Regions from separate parts of the Rhodococcus globerulus genome, predicted to be linked through region 3. Evidence: riboswitches for the same ligand, from Rfam matches in the RefSeq annotation. Region 3 holds a riboswitch; each other region holds the start of a gene.
The links. Region 3 has a riboswitch for S-adenosylmethionine ahead of KYT97_RS08670 (bifunctional o-acetylhomoserine/o-acetylserine sulfhydrylase). Riboswitches for the same ligand answer to the same signal wherever they lie in the genome.
Positions count from the first base shown of each region.

Region 1: linked by a shared signal. The riboswitch ahead of KYT97_RS22305 (aminotransferase class V-fold PLP-dependent enzyme) and the one ahead of KYT97_RS08670 (bifunctional o-acetylhomoserine/o-acetylserine sulfhydrylase) in region 3 are both predicted to bind S-adenosylmethionine.
Region 2: linked by a shared signal. The riboswitch ahead of KYT97_RS12505 (LLM class flavin-dependent oxidoreductase) and the one ahead of KYT97_RS08670 (bifunctional o-acetylhomoserine/o-acetylserine sulfhydrylase) in region 3 are both predicted to bind S-adenosylmethionine.
Region 4: linked by a shared signal. The riboswitch ahead of KYT97_RS27460 (LLM class flavin-dependent oxidoreductase) and the one ahead of KYT97_RS08670 (bifunctional o-acetylhomoserine/o-acetylserine sulfhydrylase) in region 3 are both predicted to bind S-adenosylmethionine.

Region 1 covers NZ_CP079698.1:4,902,229-4,904,425, reverse strand. The annotation lists gene KYT97_RS22305 (aminotransferase class V-fold PLP-dependent enzyme) at 1-855, opposite strand, end outside; SAM riboswitch class IV at 910-1,024, opposite strand; gene KYT97_RS22300 (BCCT family transporter) at 1,567-2,197, shown strand, end outside.
Region 2 covers NZ_CP079698.1:2,762,251-2,764,447, forward strand. The annotation lists gene KYT97_RS12500 (type 1 glutamine amidotransferase domain-containing protein) at 1-560, shown strand, start outside; SAM riboswitch class IV at 1,011-1,124, shown strand; gene KYT97_RS12505 (LLM class flavin-dependent oxidoreductase) at 1,176-2,197, shown strand, end outside.
Region 3 covers NZ_CP079698.1:1,895,143-1,897,339, reverse strand. The annotation lists gene KYT97_RS08670 (bifunctional o-acetylhomoserine/o-acetylserine sulfhydrylase) at 1-772, opposite strand, end outside; SAM riboswitch class IV at 916-1,060, opposite strand; gene KYT97_RS08665 (NADP-dependent isocitrate dehydrogenase) at 1,367-2,197, shown strand, end outside.
Region 4 covers NZ_CP079698.1:6,031,819-6,034,015, reverse strand. The annotation lists gene KYT97_RS27465 (stealth family protein) at 1-380, opposite strand, end outside; SAM riboswitch class IV at 793-906, shown strand; gene KYT97_RS27460 (LLM class flavin-dependent oxidoreductase) at 996-2,197, shown strand, end outside.

The DNA of each region.
Region 1 (2,197 bases), 3.0 Mb from region 3:
GCAGGCTGCGGCGATTGCAGCAGCACCGAGGACGTTGGGCGAACCGGCCTCGTGACGGGCGGGAGCACAGGCCCACTCGGTGGATTCCAGCGTCACCTCACGGACAGCGCCGCCACCGGCAAGGTACGGCTTGGCCTCGTCGAGCCAGTCGCGGCGACCGACGAGGACGCCGGCACCGAACGGTGCGTACAGCTTGTGACCCGAGAACGCGAGGTAGTCGACTCCGCATTCCTGCAGATCGATACGACGATGGGGAGCCAACTGAGCGGCGTCGACGAGGATGCGTGCACCACAACGGTGTGCAATGTCCGCGAGGCGTGCGATCGGCAGGATCTCGCCGGTCACGTTGGACGCTCCCGTGATGGCGAGGAGCGCGGCGGGCTTGGTGCACAGTTCCGCAATCAGGCGCTCGATGGTCTCTTCGACGGTATCGGCGGCCGTGACGATGCGAGCGTCGTTCCAGGGCAACAGGTTTGCGTGATGCTCGACGTCGAGAACGACGGTGCTGCCGGGCACGGACTGAGCGAGAAGATTGAGCGAGTCCGTGGTGTTGCGGGTGAAGACGACAACCTGATCGTCAGCGCAGTTCACGAAGCGAGCAACCGATTCGCGAGCGTTCTCGTAGGTCAGCGTGGAGATCCGGGAGGCGTATCCGGCACCGCGGTGAACGCTGGCGTACGTGGGAAGAAGTTCCGCAATGCGATCGGTGACCTGGGCCAATGCGGGCGCGCTCGCTGCGTAGTCGAAGTTCGCGTAGGAACACTCACCACCCTGGACGAGGGGAACCTGTAGGTCGGCGCCAGAAACCTTGGCAATGGGAGCGGTGCAGGTATCGGCACTCAGAACAGCAGTCATCGAAGACAATCCTCACGTTCAAGGACTCATTCGTTCGGGTGATGTCCCCGGAAGAGTCCGCGCTTGCCGAATCCGTTTTCGGATACAGCCGGGTCGTCACCCGGAGCACCCCACCGCGGAGGAGGGTTGCCGACCAGCAAGCCGGGGCTGAACACTGGTACTCGTGACCTGCAAACGAGAATGGCAGGAGTCAACCGGCTTGTCAACCCCAACGCAGAACACGCTCTCGACTCCGACAAATCGCCCGACATCTCTTCGTGGTGACCACCATCACGGTAACGTTTCGGCCTCCGTGGCACCGCAACCTTCCGAGGAGCCTTCACGGGCCATAAGCGCTTGACCTACAGAATCATTCACCGAGTTTGACAAATACGATTCGTTCCGAATCTCGCATTGACCCTTCATTCCTTGCATTCCAGAGAGATTCGAACAGATTTCGAGCAAACGATTACGAGAATCCTTAAACAGCAACAAAATACAGATCGATAGTCGAACAAGACCGGCAGATTCGTCAACACTGCACCATCTTTCATTCATTTGAGTCGCCAGAACTGCGCAGCTACGTTGAATTGCAAAGCAATAGCCCGGTCTTTACTGCGATGGTGCGAGCGCATGCCCACCTACGTGACCTGTGGCCGCCGTACGAGGGCTGAGCGCGTCGACGATGTCGCCGGAGTGCGACAAGAACGCTGAACTGTGTGAAGGAGCGAGATGACTGCGGTCAAAAACGCGTGGAGGGGACTACGGAAACCCGTATTCGTCCCGGCATCGATAGTGATCTTCGGGTTGATCGCCTTTGCTGTGATCTACTCCGGGACTGCGTCCGACGCCTTCCAGAGCCTCAACAACGCCATCACCGATGGTGTCGGCTGGTGGTACATCCTGTCTGCCACCGGATTTGTGGTCTTTGCGCTCTACTGCGCGATCAGCCGGATCGGCAACATCAGACTCGGCCGCGACGACGAACAGCCCGAGTTCGGCATGATGTCCTGGTTTGCCATGCTCTTCAGTGCAGGCATGGGCATCGGTCTGGTGTTTTACGGAGTGGCAGAACCACTTTCGCACTACGTGGACCCGCCGGTCGCGGGCCGGGTAGCAGGATCGACCGACGCGGCCGCAAATCAGGCAATGGAACTGACGATGTTCCACTGGGGCCTGCACGCGTGGGCAATCTACGTTGTCGTCGGCCTCGGACTGGCGTACATGACCTACCGCAAGGGTCGCCCGCTGTCGATCCGCTGGCTCCTCGAACCCCTGCTCGGACGCGCCCGCATCGAGGGCAAGATCGGGCACGCCATCGACGTCGTTGCGATCGTCGGCACCCTGTTCGGCGTCGCTACCT
Region 2 (2,197 bases), 870 kb from region 3:
TCGCAACACCCGGAGGCAAGGTCCCGGTTGTCGATGAGGGAAGCCTTGCCCCCGAGGTCAATGGAGGTCAGGAGGGCGCTGATCGCATGCGCAAGTACATTGCCGATCTGCAGCCGGCGCTGAACTCACCCCACGTTCTCGAAGAAATCGACTCCGATACCTACGACGTGGTCTTTGTTCCAGGCGGACACGGGCCGATGGAGGATCTCGCAGTGTCCAAAGCCTTCGGCGAGCTTCTCGTGAAATTCTTGGACGCAGGCAAGGTTGTCTCGGCAGTCTGTCACGCACCGGCAGCGTTGCTCCCCGCGCGCAGATCCGATGGAAGCTGGCTGTTCGACGGTTACAACCTGACCTCCTTCACCAACGAAGAGGAGACCCAGGCAGGTTTGGCGGACAAGGCTCCGTGGCTGCTCGAAACGAAGCTACGCGAGCAGGGCGGCAAGTTCTCGAATGCTGAGGCGTGGTCCCCCTACGTCGTAGTGGACCGCAAGCTGTACACCGGACAAAACCCGGCGTCGTCCAAGCCTCTCGCGGAGCGAATCATCGCGGACTTGAGCTGAGCTGTCGAAGTTTGTAGATCTCAACGACGGAGCGAAACCCCTAAACGGAGTGCTACACGTACCCGCTTAGGGAATCGTTCTGTCCGGGAGCGCTTTTCCGTTGGTGCAGAATGATCCAGGTCTGCGCATAAACCGACTTCGCCTTCATTATCCCTCGATGCCGACCACCGAGATACCCACCTTCTCAGATGCTCTCGCGCGAAAGCCTGTGGACGGAATATGCGGCGATAGAGTTACATCGAGTCATGATGCGTTTCCAGTTCGAGCTGGTACCGGTGGACGAGGTCGAACCGTCGAGCCAGATACGCAACCAGGAAGACCCGAGCACCGCACATCTTCGAATCAGCCGGATCTCAATGCTGGACACCACCCGAAAAACCGGATAAGCAGCGTTCCATGTTGGGGTGCAAAGGTTTTCGGCGATGATTGTCCGTGTTAGATTTGAGCCACGGTCATGAGCACCAGCATCAAGCCCTGGCTTGCTGGTCGGCAACCCTCCCGCGCGGTGGGGTGCTCCAGGTGACGACCCGGCGGCATCTGCAATTGATTCCGCAAGCGCGCAGGGTGAGGGTAGAGCCCGGCGCGTGTCCGCACTCATTCGAAAGGTCCCCGGTCGTGGTTGGATCACCTGGTTTCTTGCACTTTGCAATCGAGTTGGACGGCGCGGGAAGCCATCCCGCTGCATGGCGGGTGTGGGGTCACCCACCCGCCGAGCTACTATCGCCTCGGATTCTTCGGTCGAGCGCAGCGACCGCAGAGGCAGCCGGATTCTCATTTGTCACCTTCGACGACAGGGTGGTGCCGGAGGGCACACTGCACCCGGTGGGCAGGTTGGATGCTGGGGCTCGCGCGGCGTACCTCGCCTCGACGACAGGGCAGGTTGGGCTCGCCCCGACAGTGCAGGCCCTGACAACCGAACCGTTCCACCTCGCCACCCAACTCGCCAGCCTCGACCACGCGTCAAGAGGCCGCGCTGCCTGGGTGGTCGGTGCGGACAACTCCGTCGACGTCAACGAAGCCGTCGGCTTCGAGCCCCGAAGCGCCGAGGCCGCGAGCCGCGAGGTCCGGGACGTCGTGGACCTTGCACGCCGACTGTGGGATTCGTGGGAGGACGACGCTGTCGTCCGCGACCCCGCGACCGGCCGCTACCTCGATCCGGACAAGGTCCACCACGTCCGGTTCTCCGGCGAGTTCTTCGACGTCGTCGGCCCCCTGATCACTCCACGGTCCCCGCAGGGCCAGATAGTCGTCGTGGGAGACGCCGATCTCGGCGTGTCGGACCTCCTCGACGTCGTGCTGGTGTCGGGCCATGACACGTCCGCGATCGCCGAAGAGGCGGCCCGGCAACAGGGTCTCACCTTCGCCGACATCGAGGTAGTTTTCGACACCCCCGACCAGACGGCACAGTCGCGGCTCGCCGCGCTCGACGAGCATTCGCCGTGGCCCGACCGTGGACGGCTCCGTTTCACCGGTTCGGCACCCGACCTCGTCGATCTGCTGAGTTCCCTTGCCGGCATCGTCGATGGCGTCCGGATCCACCCCGCCGTCGTCACAACCGATCTGAAAGTCCTGCGCGAGAGCGTCGTTCCTACGCTGCAGGAATTATCGGTGCACCGCGCCCCTCGGATCGGCGCAAC
Region 3 (2,197 bases):
CGCCGAGGTCGGCGAACGTGACGCCGTGGTAGCTCGGATCGGGGGTAGTGAAGTTGGTGTGTCTGCCTTGCGTCCAGTCGAAAGTGCCGCCGTCGACGATGACGCCGGCGATGGCCGTGCCGTGTCCGCCGAGATATTTGGTGGCGGAGTGCAGCACGATGTCGGCGCCGTGTTCGAGGGGGCGAAGCAAGTACGGCGTCGCGACGGTGTTGTCGACGATCAGGGGGAGGCCGTTCTCATGAGCCACCGCTGAGATCCCGGGGATGTCGAGGATGTGGTTCTTGGGATTGGCGATGGTTTCGCCGAAGAAGGCCTTGGTGTCGGGGCGGATGGCTTCGCGCCAGTGGTCGAGGTTGTCGGGATCCTCGACGAACGTGACTTCGATGCCGAGCTTGCGAAGCGTGTAGTGCAGGAGGTTGTAGGTGCCGCCGTACAGGTAGGGGCTGGCGACGATGTGGTCTCCGGCCTCCGCGATGTTGAGGATCGCGAGGGTTTCGGCGGCCTGACCCGAGGACAGGAGGAGTGCCGCGACACCGCCTTCGAGTGCAGCAATGCGCTGCTCGACGGCGTCCTGCGTTGGATTCATGATGCGCGTGTAGATGTTGCCCGGCTCAGCAAGGCCGAACAGCGCGGCGGCGTGGTCGGTGCTGTCGAAGACGTAGCTGGTGGTCTGGTAGATCGGCAGTGCGCGCGCGTTGGTGGCGGTGTCTGCGGTTTGTCCGGCGTGGACCTGCTTGGTCTCGAAGGACCAGTTAGCTGAGATGTCGGTCATGATTTGTGTACTCCAGTGGTCTGACGGATAGCTGTCGGACGGGGGCGAATGATCGCCGCCCCGTGCTGGGGTCTATCTACAAGTGCGACACATACTGAAAAACCTCCGTGGGGCTCGGCCCGGTCTGGGGTCCGTCCCTGTCGGACCCGCGCTTGTCGCCTGGAAATCCGGTGAAGCTGCAATTGCGCAGTTTCGCCTCGAGGCGACCTGGTCATCACCCGGGGCACCCCACCGCGGTTGGAGGGTTGCCGTCCAGCGAGCCGGGGCTTGACGCTGGTACTCATGACCGAGCTGAATTCTACCGGGAGTGAAGCCGAAGGATGACGCGGGTCGAAGTGTGCGGCGTCACCAGTCGCCATTCGACGCGACGGTGCCCACTAGCAGGCAAAAGTTACCGGTGAGTAGTGACTCGGAGGAGGGGCTGCCGGTTGCGGCCCCCAGCGTTAGCAGTACGCTTGTCTTGTTTGGGACTCATCTCCCGGGATCAGTCCACACAGTCTAGGTTTGATAATCGAACCGTTCGCGGACTCACTCACAAAGTGTGACCGCAACCGTGTAACCAGGGGAAACTTCCTAGGAGGACGCGAAGCACCCATGTCCAAAATAAAGGTTGAGGGCACCGTCGTCGAACTCGACGGCGACGAGATGACACGCATTATCTGGCAGTTCATCAAAGACAAGTTGATCCACCCGTACCTCGATGTGAACCTCGAGTACTACGACCTCGGTATCGAATACCGCGACGAGACGGATGACCAGGTCACCATCGACGCCGCACACGCGATCCAGAAGCACGGCGTGGGCGTCAAGTGCGCCACCATCACGCCGGACGAGGCTCGTGTCGAGGAATTCGGTCTCAAGAAGATGTGGCGTTCCCCGAACGGAACGATCCGCAACATTCTCGGCGGCACGATCTTCCGCGCACCGATCATCATCTCGAACGTTCCGCGACTCGTCCCGGGCTGGACCAAGCCGATCATCATCGGCCGTCACGCATTCGGCGACCAGTACCGCGCCACAGACTTCAAGGTCCCCGGCCCCGGCAAGGTGATGATCACCTACACGCCTGAGGACGGCAGCGCACCGATCGAGCACGAACTGGTCAACTTCCCTGAAGAGGGCGGCGTCGTCCAGGGGCAGTACAACTTCACCACGTCCATCCGTGACTTCGCTCGCGCGTCGCTCACCTACGGACTGCAGCAGAACTACCCGGTGTACCTGTCCACCAAGAACACCATTCTCAAGGCGTACGACGGTGCCTTCAAGGACATCTTCCAGCACGTCTACGAGACCGAGTTCAAGGCTGAGTTCGATGCCGCAGGTCTGACCTACGAGCACCGCCTCATCGACGACATGGTCGCTTCCGCACTCAAGTGGGAGGGCGGCTACGTCTGGGCATGCAAGAACTACGACGGCGACGTTCAG
Region 4 (2,197 bases), 2.6 Mb from region 3:
CGCCGGGTCAGTGAATTTTCGATGGGCAAAACGATCTCTGTGTCGGACATCGACCACAGTTCGATCTGAAGTCCGATATTCGCGCCGTAGTTGAGACCACTCGCCAGATGAACACGCGGCCGAAAAAGTCGAAAGATGCGGGCTTTTGGTGTGGTGGACAGTGCGCCGTCGGCTATCAAGAGCGCTGGACTCTTCTTAGCGTCGAGAGTCTTCGAATAGAAGGGTGTGTTCTGGCATCCGTCGATCAGCGCGCGGCGCAATTTCTTTCGGTTGTCCCAGTTGACCGCGATGACTGCTCGTTCGTCGTTGCCGCGTACGAGGAGGTATTCGACACCTGCCGCGTCGAGAATATCGCGGATGAACAGCAGGTCCTCGATCATCGCTTCGAGCGGGGTTGTGGTGACGATAGGGAGGGCAAACCGATTCTTGAACCGCACAGTTTCCGGACGGTCCTCCAATCGAGCGCGCACGGAGGACGAGACGGGTTTCACTGTGTCAGTGGTGTCCTGCTCCGGGGGTACGAAGTAGATGTCGTGCGGAGCGGGAGATTGTGTGATGACGTGCCTTTCGATGACAGGGCGCGCGGAGGCGGTGTCGTGCCAGTCTAGTCGGGAATTGGAGCGATTCGTGTTGGTGGGGAGTTTGCGCATACTCGGTACCGACACGCGAATTCGAATCCTCGAGAGTGAAAAGGATCGGGTGTCGGTTGTGGCAGGTGGCGCGTGGTTTCTGCCATCTTCTGGCATCTCGGGTTCATAGGGACCAAGCGCTGTTCTCGATACGATCACAGCAGGTGCAGAGTTCCAGCGACAAGGACCGGCTAGCTGGACGGCAACCCTTCATGCCGATGGGGTGCCCCGGGATCACACCTGGCGACACGCGTGGTGTGTGTCGCAAGCGGCAGTTGCGGCACTACCCGTCAGTGAAAGAGGGCTGACGGTTCTGCGGCCGGCACTGTGCGCTCCCGAGTAGTCCTCGAACAGGAGTAGAAGCCGATGACCTCCACCCTTCCCATCCACCTCGCCGTAGCGCTTGACGGCGCCGGCTGGCACCCGGCGGCCTGGCGAGAACCCCATTCGCGTCCGAGCGAGCTGTTCACCGCGTCGTACTGGACCGATCTCGTTACTACAGCCGAACGCGGTCTGCTCGACTTCGTGAGTATCGAGGACAGTCTTTCCGTACCGGGTAACCCATTCGAGCCAGTCGGTGACGCAGTCGATCGTGTGCGCGCTCGACTGGACGCACATCTCGTGGCAGCCAGGCTGGCACCGGTGACGCGCAATATCGGGTTGATTCCGACGATCACCACGACGCATACCGAGCCGTTTCATGTCTCCAAAGCTGTTGCAACACTCGACTACACGTCGCGAGGCCGCGGCGGGTTGCAGGTGAAAGTCTCAGCGTCCGAAGCGGAGGCCTCGCATTTCGGCCGGCGCGATATCCCCGCGTTGACCGAAGATGATCGGGCGTTGCTGGTTTCAGGCAACCTTCCCGATTTCGTACGGGATCTGTTCGAAGAGTCGGCTGAGGCCGTCGATGTGGTTCGGCGCCTCTGGGACAGCTGGGAGAATGACGCCGAAATTCGTGACGTGGAGCATCGACGGTTCATCGATCGAGACAAGTTGCATTACATCGACTTCGAGGGCAAGTACCTATCCGTGCGTGGACCGTCGGTCACTCCGCGGCCGCCGCAGGGGCAGCCACTTGTCGCAGCTTTGGCACACCAGCGCGTTCCGTACGAGCTGGCTGCTCGAACAGCCGATCTGGTGTTTGTGACTCCTCTCGACGATGGTCAGGTGCCCTCGATTCTCGCCGAAGTGCGGGCGGCGCAGGAACGGGTTGAGCGCTCGGGCGAACCGCTCCGGGTATACGGCGACATTGTTGTGTTCTTCGATGCGGCAGGGGAATCGGGTCGAGAACGACTCGACCGCCTGGACAATGCGTCGGGTACCCAGTACCGCTCTGATGCACTGATCTTCACCGGCACGCCGGCTGAATTGGCCGATCACCTTCTCCGCTGGCAGCAGTTGGGGATCGAGGGCTTTCGTTTGCGACCCGGTGTTGCCGTGGACGATCTTGACACGATTGTGAATGACCTGGTACCAGAACTGCAGAAGCGCAACGTATTCCGCCCAGCGTATCCAGATACGAATCTCCGCGGACTTCTCGGATTGCCGATCGACGTCCCCAACCGCTA